2 regions of the Pectobacterium parvum genome follow, and region 2 is predicted to be linked to the other one. Evidence: predicted binding sites of a transcription regulator. Region 2 holds the regulator's gene; the other holds the start of a gene.
The links. Region 2 encodes sigma-54, which starts transcription at its own class of promoters, with help from an activator protein. Its sites were predicted from a motif close to GTTGGCACANNTTTCGCTNT; they were not measured.

Region 1: a site for sigma-54 is predicted at 3,401-3,420, ahead of glnK (P-II family nitrogen regulator). Genes of this name have one in related genera too.

What each region holds. Positions count from the first base shown of each region.
Region 1 covers NZ_CP087392.1:3,457,022-3,464,776, reverse strand. Annotated here, with positions in the region: gene LOZ86_RS15545 (SmdA family multidrug ABC transporter permease/ATP-binding protein) at 1-1,375, shown strand, start outside; gene LOZ86_RS15540 (SmdB family multidrug efflux ABC transporter permease/ATP-binding protein) at 1,368-3,146, shown strand; gene glnK (P-II family nitrogen regulator) at 3,507-3,845, shown strand; gene amtB (ammonium transporter AmtB) at 3,885-5,171, shown strand; partial or broken gene LOZ86_RS15525 (IS4 family transposase) at 5,357-6,678, shown strand; gene tesB (acyl-CoA thioesterase II) at 6,735-7,598, opposite strand.
Region 2 covers NZ_CP087392.1:4,536,395-4,544,149, forward strand. Annotated here, with positions in the region: gene kdsD (arabinose-5-phosphate isomerase KdsD) at 1-80, shown strand, start outside; gene kdsC (3-deoxy-manno-octulosonate-8-phosphatase KdsC) at 100-666, shown strand; gene lptC (LPS export ABC transporter periplasmic protein LptC) at 663-1,229, shown strand; gene lptA (lipopolysaccharide ABC transporter substrate-binding protein LptA) at 1,210-1,782, shown strand; gene lptB (LPS export ABC transporter ATP-binding protein) at 1,786-2,511, shown strand; gene rpoN (RNA polymerase factor sigma-54) at 2,561-3,994, shown strand; gene hpf (ribosome hibernation promoting factor) at 4,018-4,305, shown strand; gene ptsN (PTS IIA-like nitrogen regulatory protein PtsN) at 4,402-4,875, shown strand; gene rapZ (RNase adapter RapZ) at 5,030-5,887, shown strand; gene npr (PTS phosphocarrier protein NPr) at 5,919-6,191, shown strand; gene rnk (nucleoside diphosphate kinase regulator) at 6,363-6,773, shown strand; gene pmbA (metalloprotease PmbA) at 6,838-7,755, opposite strand, start outside.

The DNA.
Region 1 (7,755 bases), 1.1 Mb from region 2:
AGAGGGCGTGCTGACTCTGGTCGATTCGATGGTGATGGGTTGTGCCGTGCTGGTTGTCATGTGTACTCAAATCAGTTGGGAACTGACCCTGCTGGCGCTGCTTCCGATGCCGGTCATGGCGATTTTCATCAAACGTTATGGCACCCAATTGCATAACCGTTTTAAATCCGCACAGGCCGCGTTTTCTTCGCTTAACGATCAGGCGCAGGAAGGTTTGACCAGCATTCGAATGATTAAAGCCTTCGGGTTGGAAAACTATCAGTCCGCGCGTTTTGCGCAGGTTGCGGCAGATGCTGGTGCCAAGAACATGCACGTTGCCCGAGTTGATGCCCGCTTTGATCCCACGATTTATATTGCCGTCGGGCTGTCGAATTTGCTGGCGATTGGTGGCGGCAGTTGGATGGTGATTAACGGTTCGCTGACGTTAGGCTTGTTGACCAGCTTTGTCATGTATCTGGGGTTGATGATCTGGCCGATGCTGGCGCTGGCCTGGATGTTTAATATTGTTGAGCGTGGTAGCGCGGCATATAGCCGTATTCGACAGCTGCTTGCGGAAGAGCTCGTGGTGAAAGACGGTGAGGAATCATTACCTGCCGAGCGGGGTGTGCTTGAGGTGAATATCTCCGCGTTTCGCTACCCGGATAATACCCGTGATGCTTTACAACATATTCAGTTTACGCTGGCACCGGGCAATATGCTGGGGCTATGTGGACCGACAGGATCGGGAAAAAGTACGCTGCTGGCGTTGATATTGCGTCATTTCGATGCCCAGTCGGGAGAGATTCGTTATCACGATCGTCCATTGAGCGCTATTCGGTTGGATGAACTGCGGAACCGTTTTGCCGTTGTGGGGCAAATGCCCTTTTTGTTTTCCGATACGGTGGCGCAAAACATCGCACTGGGTCGGCCTGATGCTACCCAACAAGAGATTGAAGAAGCGGCACGGCTTGCCAGCGTGCATGACGACATTCTGCGTTTGCCTCAGGGTTATCAGACAGAGGTCGGAGAGCGCGGCGTAATGCTATCAGGCGGTCAAAAACAGCGGATCGCGATTGCCCGTGCATTATTGCTGGATGCTGAAATTCTGGTGCTGGACGATGCGTTGTCTGCGGTTGATGGGCGAACGGAACACCAGATTTTACAGAATCTCAAAACATGGGGTGAAAAACGGACGGTGATCATTAGCGCACACCGCCTGTCGGCCTTAACCGAAGCGAATGAAATTGTGGTGTTGCAGCAAGGACAAACGGTGCAGCGTGGTACACACCGGACGCTGGCGGCACAACCTGGCTGGTATCGGGATATGTACCGTTATCAACAGCTGGAGGCGGCGCTGGATGATGTGCCGCAGTTGGAAGGAACGAAAAATGAATAGCCCTCAACAGTTTTGGCCAACCCTGAAACGTCTGCTGGCCTATGGTTCCCCCTGGCGAAAACCGCTGATGCAGGGCGTCCTGATGCTGTGGATTGCCGCAATCGCTGAAGTCTCAGGCCCTGTGTTAGTGAGCTATTTTATTGATGATTTGATAGCAAAAGGCCAATTCCCGCTGGCGATTGCAGCTGGTCTGGCTATGGTCTATATCCTGCTGCAAATTCTGGCGGCCTCGCTGCACTATTTTCAGACGCTGCTGTTTAACCGAGTCGCGGTCGGTGTCGTTCAGCAACTGCGTATTGATGTGATGGATGCGGCGTTGCGCCAGCCGCTGAGTACATTTGATACGCAGCCTGTCGGGCAACTGATTTCACGCGTTACCAATGACACCGAAGTGGTCAAAGACCTGTACGTCATGGTGGTGTCAACGGTATTACGCAGTGCGGCGCTGGTTGGTGCCATGCTGGTGGCGATGTTCAGTCTGAACTGGCAGATGGCACTGGTTGCGTTGATGATTTTCCCTGCGGTAGCGACGGTTATGGTGCTGTACCATCGCTTTAGTACGCCGACTGTGCGCAAGGTACGAAGCTATCTGGCCGACATTAATGATGGTTTCAACGAAGTGATTAATGGCATGGGCGTCATTCAGCAGTTTCGCCAGCAGGCTCGCTTTGGCAAGAAATTGGGTGCAGCCAGCTATGAACATTATGAAGCGCGGATGAAGGCCTTGCGTCTGGAAGGTTTCCTGCTGAGGCCGTTGCTGAGTCTGTTTGCCGCAATGGTGCTGTGTGGCTTATTAATCCAATTCGGTTTCAGCTCAATGGGAGCGGTTGGCGTCGGGGTCTTGTACGCGTTTATCAACTATTTGGGCCGTCTGAATGAACCGCTGATTGAACTGACAACCCAGCAGTCCATGCTACAGCAGGCGATCGTCGCTGGTGAGCGCATCTTTGAATTGATGGATGGCAAAAAGCAAAGCTACGGTGATGATGATTGTCCTCTGGCGACGGGGCGCGTCGATATTGACGAGGTTTCTTTCTCGTATGGCACAGAAAAACGTGTGCTACAGAATATTTCTCTGACGATACCTGAGCGCGGATTCGTCGCGCTGGTCGGACATACCGGCAGTGGGAAAAGTACGCTAGCCAGTTTGCTTATGGGGTATTACGCGCCGGATGAGGGCGAGATTCGTCTTGATGGCCGTCCGCTGTCGACGCTTTCCCATGCGGTGTTGCGCCAAAATGTGGCAATGGTGCAACAGGATCCGGTTGTGCTGGCGGAATCCATGTTTGTGAATGTAACGCTGGGACGTGATATCAGCGAAGAGGCCGTCTGGCGCGTGCTGGAAGTGGTGCAGCTTGCCGAACTGGTTCATGCTTTCCCTGAAGGATTGCACACGCGCATTGGTGAGCAGGGGAATAACCTGTCTACCGGACAGAAGCAGTTGCTGGCGATTGCGCGAGTACTGGTGCAAACGCCTAAAATCCTGATTCTCGATGAAGCGACGGCGAATATTGACTCGGGTACGGAGCAGGCTGTGCAAAAGGCGCTGCGCATTATCAGGGAACAAACGACCTTGATTATCATCGCCCATCGGCTTTCCACTATCGTTGAGGCCGACACGATTATGGTGCTCCATCGTGGGCAAACCGTTGAGCGGGGAACGCATGAGCAACTGCTGCAACAGCAGGGGCGCTATTATCAAATGTATCAATTGCAGCTCGCCGGAGAGGATCTTGCCGCCACCAGCACGGAGCCTTGCCCTGCGCACTGAGACTTACCTGAGATAGTATCTCGGTCTGCACCGCCTTGTGTGGTGCAGACCGACAGTCTATTCATGGCTTCGCACCATCAATAAGCATCATGATTCAGGTTTCCCCCCCGCTGCACTGAAAATACTCGTTATGCACTAAATTAGTGCAATTCTCGCCCGATTCTTCCTACACTTCTTTCCCCACCGGGTTTTATTTTTGCCCTTTCTTATCGTTAATTGCGTTCTCTTTCCTGATTTGTGCCAGATAAATCATTTATGGCACACCCTTTGCTTTAGTCATGACGTAGACCGACTTCATAGAGCATGTAATCGAACAAGTGACGGGCGAAAGCCTGAACATAATGGCTAGGGGGAAGATAAATGAAACTGGTTACTGTGGTGATAAAACCATTCAAGCTGGAAGATGTACGTGAAGCGTTATCTTCTGTCGGCATCCAGGGACTCACCGTCACTGAGGTGAAAGGGTTTGGTCGTCAGAAAGGACACGCGGAGCTATACCGCGGCGCGGAATACAGCGTTAACTTTTTACCTAAGGTAAAAATTGATATCGCGATTGCAGACGACCAACTGGATGAAGTGATCGACGTCATCAGCAAATCCGCGTACACCGGAAAAATTGGTGATGGCAAAATTTTTGTCGCCGAATTGCAAAGAGTTATCCGTATTCGTACGGGTGAAACTGACGAAGCCGCACTTTAACAACACCTAGCGTAGATACGTAAATAGGGATGGATGAAAATGAAAAAACTACTCTCTTCATTAGGTCTCGGTGTGGCGGCATTACTCCCGACCTGGGCAATGGCTGCGACACCGACGATTGATAAAGCGGACAACGCTTTTATTATGATTTGTACCGTACTGGTACTCTTTATGACTATACCGGGCATTGCACTGTTTTACGGCGGCCTGATTCGTTCTAAGAACGTACTGTCCATGATGACGCAGGTGAGCGTAACGTTCGCGATGGTCTGTATCCTGTGGGTGGTTTACGGATATAGCCTGGCCTTCAGCGAAGGTAATGCCTTCTTCGGTGGTTTCAGCACCTTTATGCTGAAAGGCATCGGGATTGAATCCATCAGTGGCACCTTCTATCAGTTCGTGCACGTGGCTTATCAGGCTTCCTTTGCTTGTATCACGGTTGCGCTGATTGTCGGGGCGATTGCTGAGCGTATTCGTTTCTCCGCCGTGTTGATCTTCGTGGCGCTGTGGCTGACATTCTCCTACCTGCCGATGACGCACATGGTCTGGGGCGGTGGCTACTTGGCTGCGGATGGCGCGCTGGACTTTGCTGGCGGCACGGTCGTTCATATTAACGCCGCGGTTGCTGGGTTGGTTGGTGCTTACCTGCTGGGAAAACGTGCCGGTTTTGGCAAAGAAGCCTTCAAACCGCATAACCTGCCGATGGTGTTTATCGGTACGGCGATCCTGTATATCGGCTGGTTTGGTTTCAATGCGGGTTCTGCAGGTGCTGCGAACGGTATCGCTGCTCTGGCTTTCCTGAATACCGTTGTCGCGACGGCTGCTGCAATTCTGGCATGGGTTGGTGGTGAGTGGATGACTCGAGGTAAGCCTTCTCTGCTGGGCGCATGCTCTGGTTGTATCGCGGGTCTGGTGGCAATCACGCCTGCTGCGGGTACGGTTGGCGTCGGCGGTGCACTGATCATCGGTCTGACTGGTGGTGTTGCAGGCCTGTGGGGCGTAACGGTACTGAAAAGATGGCTGCGTGTGGATGACCCGTGTGATGTGTTCGGTGTTCACGGCGTGTGCGGCATCGTTGGTTGTATCCTGACTGGCGTATTCACCTCTGCATCACTGGGCGGTACTGGCTATGCGGAAGGCGTGACGATGGCACACCAAGTTTGGGTGCAGCTGTTCAGCGTGATGGTTTGTCTGGTGTGGTCTGGCGTAGTGGCATTTGTCGCCTTCAAGATCGCGGATATGGTTGTCGGCCTGCGTGTACCTGAAGATCAAGAGCGCGAAGGTCTGGACGTTAACAGCCATGGCGAGAGTGCTTACAACCAATAAGATCGCGTAAATTAATCAGTGAGATCATTTGAGTACAAATAAGCAGGCGTGGGGGAAACTCCACGCCTGCTTTATTATCAGTCCTAAACCACCTTCTGATGAGTAATGCTGATCAGTTAAGGATCAGTTGAACGATCCAATAGCTGTGTAAGAATCCGGAAGTGTTCTTCATTTCCGGATTTTTTATGCGTATCTCTCAGGCCATCGACCTCGTTTCACGTTACGATTCGACCCGTAATCCTTTGACTTCTCTTGGCGACTTTCTTGACCCAGAACTTATTGCCCGTTGCCTTGCTGAGTCCGGCGTGGTCACCCTGCGTAAACGCCGTCTTCCTCTCGAAATGATGGTCTGGTGCGTTGTCGGCATGGCGCTTGAACGTAAGGAGCCGCTTCATCAGATTGTCAATCGGCTGGATATTATGCTGCCCGGTAACCGTCCCTTTGTTGCTCCCAGCGCGGTTATCCAGGCTGACAGCGGCTCGGAAGTGACGCCGTTCGACGGGTGTTCACGCACACCGCTCACTTGTGGCACAACGCTGTGGCGCATCCCCACTGGTGTGGATTGACGTTACTGGCGATGGATGGCGTCGTCTGGCGCACACAGGAAACACCTGAAAATGATACCGCCTTCCCGCGCCAGACTTACTGCGGCCAACCCTACCTACCCGCAGGTCAAAATGGTCTGTCAGATGGAGCTGACCAGCCATCTGATAACCGCAGCAGCCTTCGGTACGATGAAAGACAGCGAATATACCTGGCTGAGCAACTGATAGACCAGACCGCAGATAATACGCTGACGCTGCTCGATAAAGGGTATTACTCATTAGGGTTGCTGAATGCTGGAAGCGTGCGGGAGAACACCGACACTGGATGATACCGCTTAAGAAAGGTACCCGTTACGAGGAGGTGGAAACTGGGAAAAGGCGATCATCTGGTACAGTTGAAAACTACGCCACAATCCCGCAAAAAATGGCCGGGACTGAGTACAGAAGTGACAGCCCGATTACTGACCTATAGCCGTAAAGGAAAAATCTATCAGTTACTGACTTCGATGACTGATGGCATGCGTTATCCGGGAGGTGAAATGGTTGAGCTTTACAGTCACCGTTGGGAAATCGAGTTGGGTTACCGTGAAATCAAACAGACAATGCAACTGAGCAGACTGACACTGAGAAGCAAAAAACCGGAACTTGTGGAGCAGGAGTTATGGGGTGTGCTGCTGGCGTATAATCTCGTGAGATATCAGATGATTAAAATGGCCAGTCAACTGAAAGGTTACTGGCCAAATCAGCTGAGCTTCTCAGAATCCTGCGGGCTGGTCATGAGGATGTTGATGACGCTTCAGGGTGCATCGCCGGGTCGTATCCCTGAACTACTGCGAGATCTGGAGAGTATGGGACAGATGGTGAAGCTGCCGATAAGAAGAGAAAGAACCTTCCCGAGAGTGGTGAAAGAAAGGCCTTATAAATATCGAAAAGCGAAGAAAAACAGCCAGTCAGTTGCTTAACTGACTGGCATTACTTCTGATGAGGTGTTTTTTACATTACGAGGCTGTCACAAGGTTTACGGCTGGCGGCGACGCATGACGCCTTCCTGCACGCTGGATGCAACCAGCACGCCTTCCCGAGTATAAAATTGCCCACGAACGAAACCACGAGCACCGGATGCAGACGTGCTTTCCACGGTATATAACAGCCAGTCATCCAGCCGGAAATCACGATGGAACCACATCGAGTGATCGATGGTGGCGACCTGCATACCCAGTTCCAAAAAGCCAACGCCGTGAGGCTGCAAGGCCGTGAGTAGGAAATTGCAGTCAGACGTATAGCCGAGCAGATATTGGTGAATACGCTTATCGTCCGGTAGCGGGCTGCTGGCACGGCACCAGACGTGTCGCACCGGTTCGTCCACTTCGCCTTGTAGCGGGTTATGGAATTTAACCGGGCGTATCTCAATCGGGCTGGCCTGAATAAATTTATCGTGAAAGCGGGGCGGCAGAAGGTGCTGCATGTCTTGTGCGATTTCCTGCTCAGATTTCAGATCTTCTGGCGGTGTGACGTTTGGCATCACATTCTGGTGCTCGAACCCTTCTTCATGACTTTGAAATGACGCCGTCATATAAAAAATGGGGCGACCATTCTGGATAGCTCTAACGCGTCTGGCGCTGAAACTGTTGCCATCGCGCAGGTTTTCAACGTCATAAATAATCGGTTTCTGACTGTCACCGGGTAACAAAAAGTAGCTGTGGAAAGAGTGAATGTTGCGCTCGACGGGGACAGTCTGTTTGGCGGCCGACATGGCCTGGCCAACGACTTGCCCGCCAAAGACCTGACGCAGCCCCAAATCATCGCTTTGTCCGCGAAATAGCCCTTCTTCGAGCTTTTCTAAATGCAGGAGGTCGAGAAGGTGTTGTAGTGATTGACTCATGGTATCGGCCCCAATGGATGCGAATGGCGAGTTATCTGTTTGTTTTTAAGGTGTAAAATGTCTTTTTATGGCTTTTTACTACAATAAATATGTGGATTTAAGGAAAATATCAGAATTTTGCACCATAATTATTGCGTTGGGTGAATCATACTATTTA
Region 2 (7,755 bases):
CCTCCGTGCTGGTGGCAGAAAACGATCGTCTGGTCGGGATCGTCCATATGCACGATATGCTGCGGGCTGGCGTGGTTTAAAAAGAAAGGATAATAGTGAATGAGTGAAGTCAGGGCGCAAACCGATACCTGCTATGGGTCTGTCGATCAACAGGTACTGGATAAAGCCCGTGAGGTTCGCCTGTTAATCTGCGACGTTGACGGCGTGATGTCCGATGGTCTGATTTATAGGGGTAATCACGGCGAAGAGCTGAAAGCCTTTAACGTCCGCGACGGTTATGGTATTCGCTGCTTGCTGACATCCGATATTGAGGTTGCCATCATTACCGGGCGTTCAGCAAAATTGCTGGAAGATCGGTGTAAAACGCTGGGCATTAACCATCTTTATCAGGGGCAATCGGATAAGGTTTTGGCCTTCAACGATCTGTTGGATAAACTGTCAGTAACGGCAAATCAGGTCGCGTATATCGGCGACGATATGATCGACTGGCCAGTGATGGCACAGGTCGGGCTGAGCGTTGCCGTGGCTGATGCCCATCCGCTGTTATTGCCGCGCGCAGATTATGTCACCCGCATTGCGGGAGGCCGCGGCGCAGTACGTGAGCTGTGTGATTTGATTCTGTTCTCGCAGGACAAGCTGGAGCATGCCAAAGGGTTGTCAATATGAGTAAAACCAAGCGTTGGCTCACCGCTTTTCTGGCTCTGTTGGTGCTTATCCTCATCGGCTGGAATATTGCGGATGAGGACACGGTAACAGCACCGGATGCAAACGACCCCGCCGTGCCAGTTTATACCAGCGAAAAGACCAACACGCAGGTATACAGCCCCGCCGGTAAGCTGAGCTACAGACTGATTTCGGAAAAAGCGGAGTATTTCAACGACGAACAGTTGAGCTGGTTTACCACGCCTGTTGCCACGTTGTTCAATGAACAGGGTACGGCAACCTGGTCAGTACGCGCCGATCGCGCCAAGCTGACAAAAGACAAGATGCTCTATTTGTACGGCAACGTCGAGGTGAATAGCCTGACGAAAGACGCACAGCTTCAGCGCATCACAACGAATAATGCCCAGGTGAATCTGGTAACGCAGGACGTCTCCTCCGATGATGAAGTCACCCTGTACGGTGCCAGCTTTACCTCAAGCGGAATGAAAATGCGCGGGAATCTGCGTAACAAAACGGCCGAGTTGATCGAAAAGGTAAAAACCTCTTATGAAATCCAAAACCAATAATCTGATGCGTAACACCCTGATCGCCAGCTCGCTGTTCGCCGTCAGCGTTTCCGCCGTTGCCGTCACTGGCGATAGCAACCAACCTATTCACATTGATTCAGCACAGCAATCTCTGGACATGCAGGGCAATACGGTGACGTTCACCGGCAATGTTGTCGTAAAACAAGGGACGATTGAGGTGAAAGCCGATAAGGTCGTCGTGACGCGTCCACAAGGCACGCAAGGCAGTGAAGTGGTGGAAGGTTACGGCAACCCCGTGACGTTCTACCAGATGCAGGACAATGGCAAGCCGGTGAAAGGTCACGCACAGAAAATCCGCTACGAGCTGGCCAAAGACTTTCTGGTACTCACAGGCAATGCTTATCTGGAACAGCAGGACAGCAATGTCAAAGGCGATCGCATCACTTATCTGGTGAAACAGCAGCAGATGGAAGCGACCAGCGATAAAGGAAAACGCGTGACGACGGTGTTGGTTCCTTCTCAGCTTCAGGAGAAAGAGAACAAGAGCCAGCCTTCTCGTTCTCAGCAACCGCAACCACGGGTCACCGAATAAGTTATGGCAACATTAACCGCAGAAAATCTAGCCAAGGCGTACAAAGGCCGTAAGGTCGTAGAAAACGTCAGCCTCACCGTTAATTCTGGTGAAATCGTCGGCCTGCTCGGGCCGAACGGTGCTGGCAAAACGACAACGTTCTACATGGTGGTGGGCATCGTCCCGCGTGATGAAGGACGCATCGTCATTGACGACGATGACATCAGCCTGCTTCCTTTGCACGAACGTGCGCTGCGCGGCATCGGCTATCTGCCGCAGGAAGCCTCTATCTTCCGTCGCTTAAGCGTGTATGACAATCTGATGGCGGTGTTACAGATCCGTAAAGATCTGACGACCGAACAGCAGGAAGATCGTGCCAATGAGCTAATGGAAGAATTCCATATTATTCATTTGCGCGATAGTCTGGGACAATCGCTGTCCGGTGGAGAAAGACGCCGCGTAGAGATTGCGCGTGCGCTGGCAGCGAATCCGAAGTTCATCCTGCTGGATGAACCGTTTGCGGGCGTAGACCCGATCTCCGTACTGGATATTAAAAAAATCATTGAGCATCTGCGTGACAGCGGGCTTGGCGTGTTGATTACCGATCATAACGTCCGCGAAACGCTTGATGTCTGTGAACGAGCCTACATCGTGAGTCAGGGTAACCTGATCGCCCACGGTTCACCGACCGATATTCTGGCCGATGAACAGGTAAAACGCGTGTATCTGGGCGAAGGCTTCCGACTCTGATAGGGTAATATTTTATCTTTGCAGTACTTATGGGACGTTAGCGCGATTTATGAAGCAAGGTTTGCAACTCAGGCTTAGCCAGCAACTGGCCATGACTCCACAGCTCCAACAGGCGATCCGTCTGTTGCAACTGTCCACGCTTGAATTGCAACAGGAGATTCAACTGGCGTTAGAAAGTAATCCGTTGCTCGAACAAACGGATCAGCACGACGAAATCGAGTCATTTGAAAAGGCAGACAGCGATTCACTGGATACCGGTGAAGCTCTTGAACAAAGGGATATGCCGGAAGAATTGCCGCTTGATGCCACCTGGGATGAAATCTACTCCGCAGGCACGCCGTCAGGCACCGGCACCGACTATCGCGATGAAGAGCTGCCGATTTATCAAGGCGAAACCACGCAAACGCTTCAGGACTACCTGATGTGGCAGGTTGAGCTGACGCCGTTTTCAGACACCGACGCCGCCATCGCGACCTCTATCGTCGATGCCGTGGACAACACTGGCTACCTGACCGTGCCGCTGGAAGACATTCTTGACAGCATCGGTGATGACGACGTGACGCTGGAAGAAGTCGAAGCCGTACTCAAACGCGTGCAGCGCTTCGATCCCGTTGGCGTCGCCGCTCGCGATCTGCGCGATTGCCTGCTGGTGCAGCTTTCCCAATTCGCCGACAGCACGCCACGTCTGGCTGAAGCTCGTCTGATCGTCAGCGATCATCTCGATCTGTTAGCCAACCATGATTTCCGCAGTCTGATCCGTGTAACGCGCCTGAAAGAAGACGTGCTGAAAGAAGCACTGGCGCTGATCCAGTCGCTCGATCCCCGCCCTGGGCAGTCGATCAACACGGGTGAATCCGAATACGTCATCCCTGACGTGCTGGTTCGTAAAGTTCAGGGAATCTGGTCCGTTGAACTGAACACTGACAGCGTTCCCCGCTTGCAGATTAACCAGCAATACGCTGCGCTGGGTAACAGCGCGCGCAACGACAGCGACGGACAGTTTATCCGCAGCAATCTGCAAGAAGCGCGCTGGCTCATCAAAAGCCTGGAAAGTCGCAACGACACACTACTGAAAGTGACTCGCTGCATCGTCGAGCAACAGCAGGATTTCTTCGAGCAGGGTGAAGAATTCATGAAACCCATGGTACTGGCAGACATCGCGCAGGCAGTGGATATGCATGAATCCACCATCTCACGCGTGACGACACAAAAGTTCCTGCACAGCCCACGTGGCATTTTTGAACTAAAATATTTCTTCTCCAGCCACGTTAATACCGATAGCGGCGGAGAAGCGTCGTCAACGGCAATCCGCGCGCTGGTGAAGAAGCTTATCGCGGCGGAAAACCCCGTGAAACCACTAAGCGATAGCAAGCTGACGGCGCTGCTCTCCGATCAGGGCATCATCGTGGCGCGTCGAACCGTGGCAAAATACCGAGAGTCTTTATCTATCCCACCATCGAATCAGCGTAAACAACTGGTTTGATCTCAACAGAGAAGGAAGACACTATGCAGCTCAACATTACCGGACACCACATCGATATCACTGAACCACTGCGTGATTTTGTGAATGGCAAGTTTGCCAAATTAGAGCAGTATTTTGACCGGATTAATCAGGTCAATGTGGTATTGAGAGTGGAAAAAGTTCAGCAAATTGCCGAGGCCACGCTCCACGTTAATGGCGGCGAGCTGCATGCAACCTCAGAGGCGGCAGATATGTACGCCGCGATAGATTTATTGATTGATAAGCTGGCGAGACAGCTCAATAAGCATAAAGATAAACTTAAGCAGCACTAATTTTCTCCTTTGCCGTTTGGCAAAGGAACAAACTCGGCCCATCCATCGGGTGGGTCGGGATCACCAGAAGTGAAAGCGTCGTTAAGTGAAAATAAAATGAACCACGATCCCGTATTGCAGCTCAGCACCGTATTACGTCCTGAGTGCACCCGAAGCACCGTCCACTGCCAGAGTAAGAAACGGGCATTGGAAATTATCAGCGAGCTGGCCGCAAAGCAGCTTAACATTCCTTCGCAGATTATTTTTGATGCCATCCTCACCCGCGAACGCATGGGCAGCACGGGAATCGGCGGCGGCATTGCCATTCCTCACGGTAAGCTGGAAGACGATAATGCGCTGGGTGCCATCGGTGTTTTCATCCAGTTAGAGCAACCGATCGCTTTCGATGCTATTGATAATCAGGCCGTTGATCTGCTTTTTGCCTTGCTGGTTCCGGCGGAACAATGTAAAACCCATTTGCATACCCTATCGCTTGTTGCCAAGCGACTGGCGGATAAAACGGTTTGCCGACGCCTACGCGCGGCGCAAAGCGATGAAGAGCTGTACCTGATTATGACGGAAGCGGGTTAAACCAGACGATCGTCATACTCACGATGACGGGCTATTCGCAGTAGAACGAGAGAATACTTGCAATCCGTGCGCTAAGCCGTCATTTTTTAGCGATACATCATAAAAATCATGGCAATGAAAATTCGCCATCACGTTGCCAGAGGGGAGTCGTCAGATGGTACTGATGATTGTCAGCGGTCGCTCAGGTTCAGGGAAATCTGTCGCCCTGCGCGCACAGGAAGATATGGGGTTCTACTGCGTAGATAACCTGCCAGTGGTTCTACTGCCAGAACTGGCTAATACGCTTGCGGCGCGTAACATTTCCGCAGCGGTCAGCATTGACGTGCGCAATATGCCGGAATCCCCAGAGATCTTCGAGCATGCCATGGAGCAACTGCCACCCAGCTTCTCGCCTCAATTGCTGTTTCTGGATGCCGATCGCAATACGTTGATCCGCCGCTATAGCGATACCCGTCGCCTGCACCCGCTGTCCAGCAAGAATCTGTCGCTGGAAAGCGCTATTGATGAAGAAAGCGACCTGCTGGAACCACTACGTTCACGCGCCGATCTGATTATCGATACCTCAGAGATGTCGGTGCACGAACTGGCTGAGATGCTGCGTACTCGACTGCTCGGCAAGCGGGAACGCGAACTCACGATGGTGTTCGAATCATTCGGATTCAAGCATGGCATTCCTATCGATGCGGATTATGTCTTTGACGTGCGCTTCCTGCCAAACCCACACTGGGATCCGAAACTGCGCCCGATGACCGGTCTGGATAAGCCCGTCGCCTCATTCCTCGACAGACATACCGAAGTTCACAACTTCATCTACCAGACACGCAGCTATCTGGAACTGTGGCTGCCGATGCTGGAAACCAATAATCGTAGCTATCTGACTGTTGCCATTGGCTGTACCGGCGGTAAACACCGTTCCGTCTACGTTGCTGAACAGCTGGCAGACTACTTCCGCTCACGCGGTAAGAACGTACAGTCGCGCCACCGTACGCTGGAAAAACGTAAACCCTCATAATATTCAGCAAGACAGTGCAGCCAGGTACCCCATGACAGTCCAGCAAACGGTTGAAATAAAAAACAAGCTGGGCATGCACGCTCGCCCAGCGATGAAGTTGTTCGAGCTGGTGCAGAGCTTTGATGCAGAAGTGATACTGCGCAATGACAGCGGCACCGAAGCCGAAGCCAGCAGCGTGATTGCCATGCTGATGCTGGATTCCGCCAAAGGGCGTCTCATCGAGGTAGAAGCCACTGGTCCGGATGAAGCACAGGCGCTTACCGCCGTCATCGAGCTGTTCGAAGCCGGGTTCGACGAGGACTAGCTATTTCCTTAGCCAGCTATCTGCCAGCCTTCGTGACAAGGATCGCTTCACTTTCCCTTCCGAACCTCCTACTATCTACCTATATAAATCATAATATTTTCTTATACCCCCTGCTCCTTTGGGCGCGGGGGTTATTTTTATATCATCTGAAAATACCAACTGGAGAGGAGTATGACGAAACCTAACCTGACAATCAGTGAATTGGATGCGGAACGTCTGGATATGTTATTGGAGCAGCCCGCCTTTGCGGACAGCGATATCGCACAGGCGTTGAATGAGGAGCTGGATCGGGCAGACATTCTGCCTGCGGCATCGATTCCCTCACATGTCGTCACCATGAATAGTCGGGTGCGTTTCCGCGATCTGAATACCAACGAAGAGCACATCCGCACGCTGGTTTATCCAGCCGCAGTGAAGGACAGCAAAGAACCGCTGTCGGTGATGGCTCCGCTGGGTGCGGCACTATTGGGAATGCATGTGGGAAATTCGATCACCTGGCAATTGCCAAACGGTGAAGAAACGCGAATTGAAGTACTAGAACTACTCTATCAGCCAGAAGCTGCGGGCGAGTACCACCGCTAAGTCAGAGATAGAGTAACAGCCGTCGGACACTGCCGACGGCGACGGTTACTCACGAAGAGCAGGCTTATTCCCCTGCGATCTTCATCGCTGGCAGCAGAACGGAACCACATTGGATATTGCTTCGGGTTTCGATATCATTCCCCACCGTCACAATATTACGCAGCATGTCTTTCAGGTTACCCGCGATCGTAATCTCGCTGACCGGATATTGAATTTCGCCGTTTTCGACCCAGAAGCCGGATGCTCCACGGGAATAGTCACCCGTCACACCGCTTACCCCCTGCCCCATCAGTTCGGTCACCAGCAGGCCTTTGCCCATCTGTTTCAACATACCGTTGAAATCCAGACCCTGTCCGGCAATCCGCCAGTTATGAATACCACCCGCATGGCCGGTACTCTGCATGCCCAGCTTACGCGCGGAGTAGCTTGTCATGAGCCAAGTCTGCAACACGCCCGCCTTCACAATGTCACGCGCCTGCGTCCGTACGCCTTCGCTGTCGAACGGCGTAGAAGCCAGCCCTTTGAGCAAGTGCGGTTGCTCCTCAATCGTTAGCCACTCCGGCAGAATCTGCTGACCGAGCTTATCCAGCAGGAAGGTCGATTTACGATAAACGCTGCCGCCGCTGATGGCGCCAACCAAATGGCCAAACAGGCCCGTCGCCACCTCCGCAGAAAACATCACCGGTGCCTGCATGGTGGGCAGTTTACGCGGTGACAAGCGGGATAATGTGCGGCGCGCGCACTCTTCGCCCACCCATTCCGGGCTGCGCAAGTCATCCAACGCACGGCCGACGCTATAGGCATAATCCCGCTCCATATCGCCATTCACTTCGGCAATCACACAGCTGGACATGGAGTGACGGCTAGAGCAGTAGCTTTTCAGTAGGCCGTGGCTATTGCCGAACACCTTCACACCGTAGTGGCTGTTAAAACTGCCACCTTCGGTGTTAGTGATGCGCTTGTCTGCCTGTAATGCGGCCTG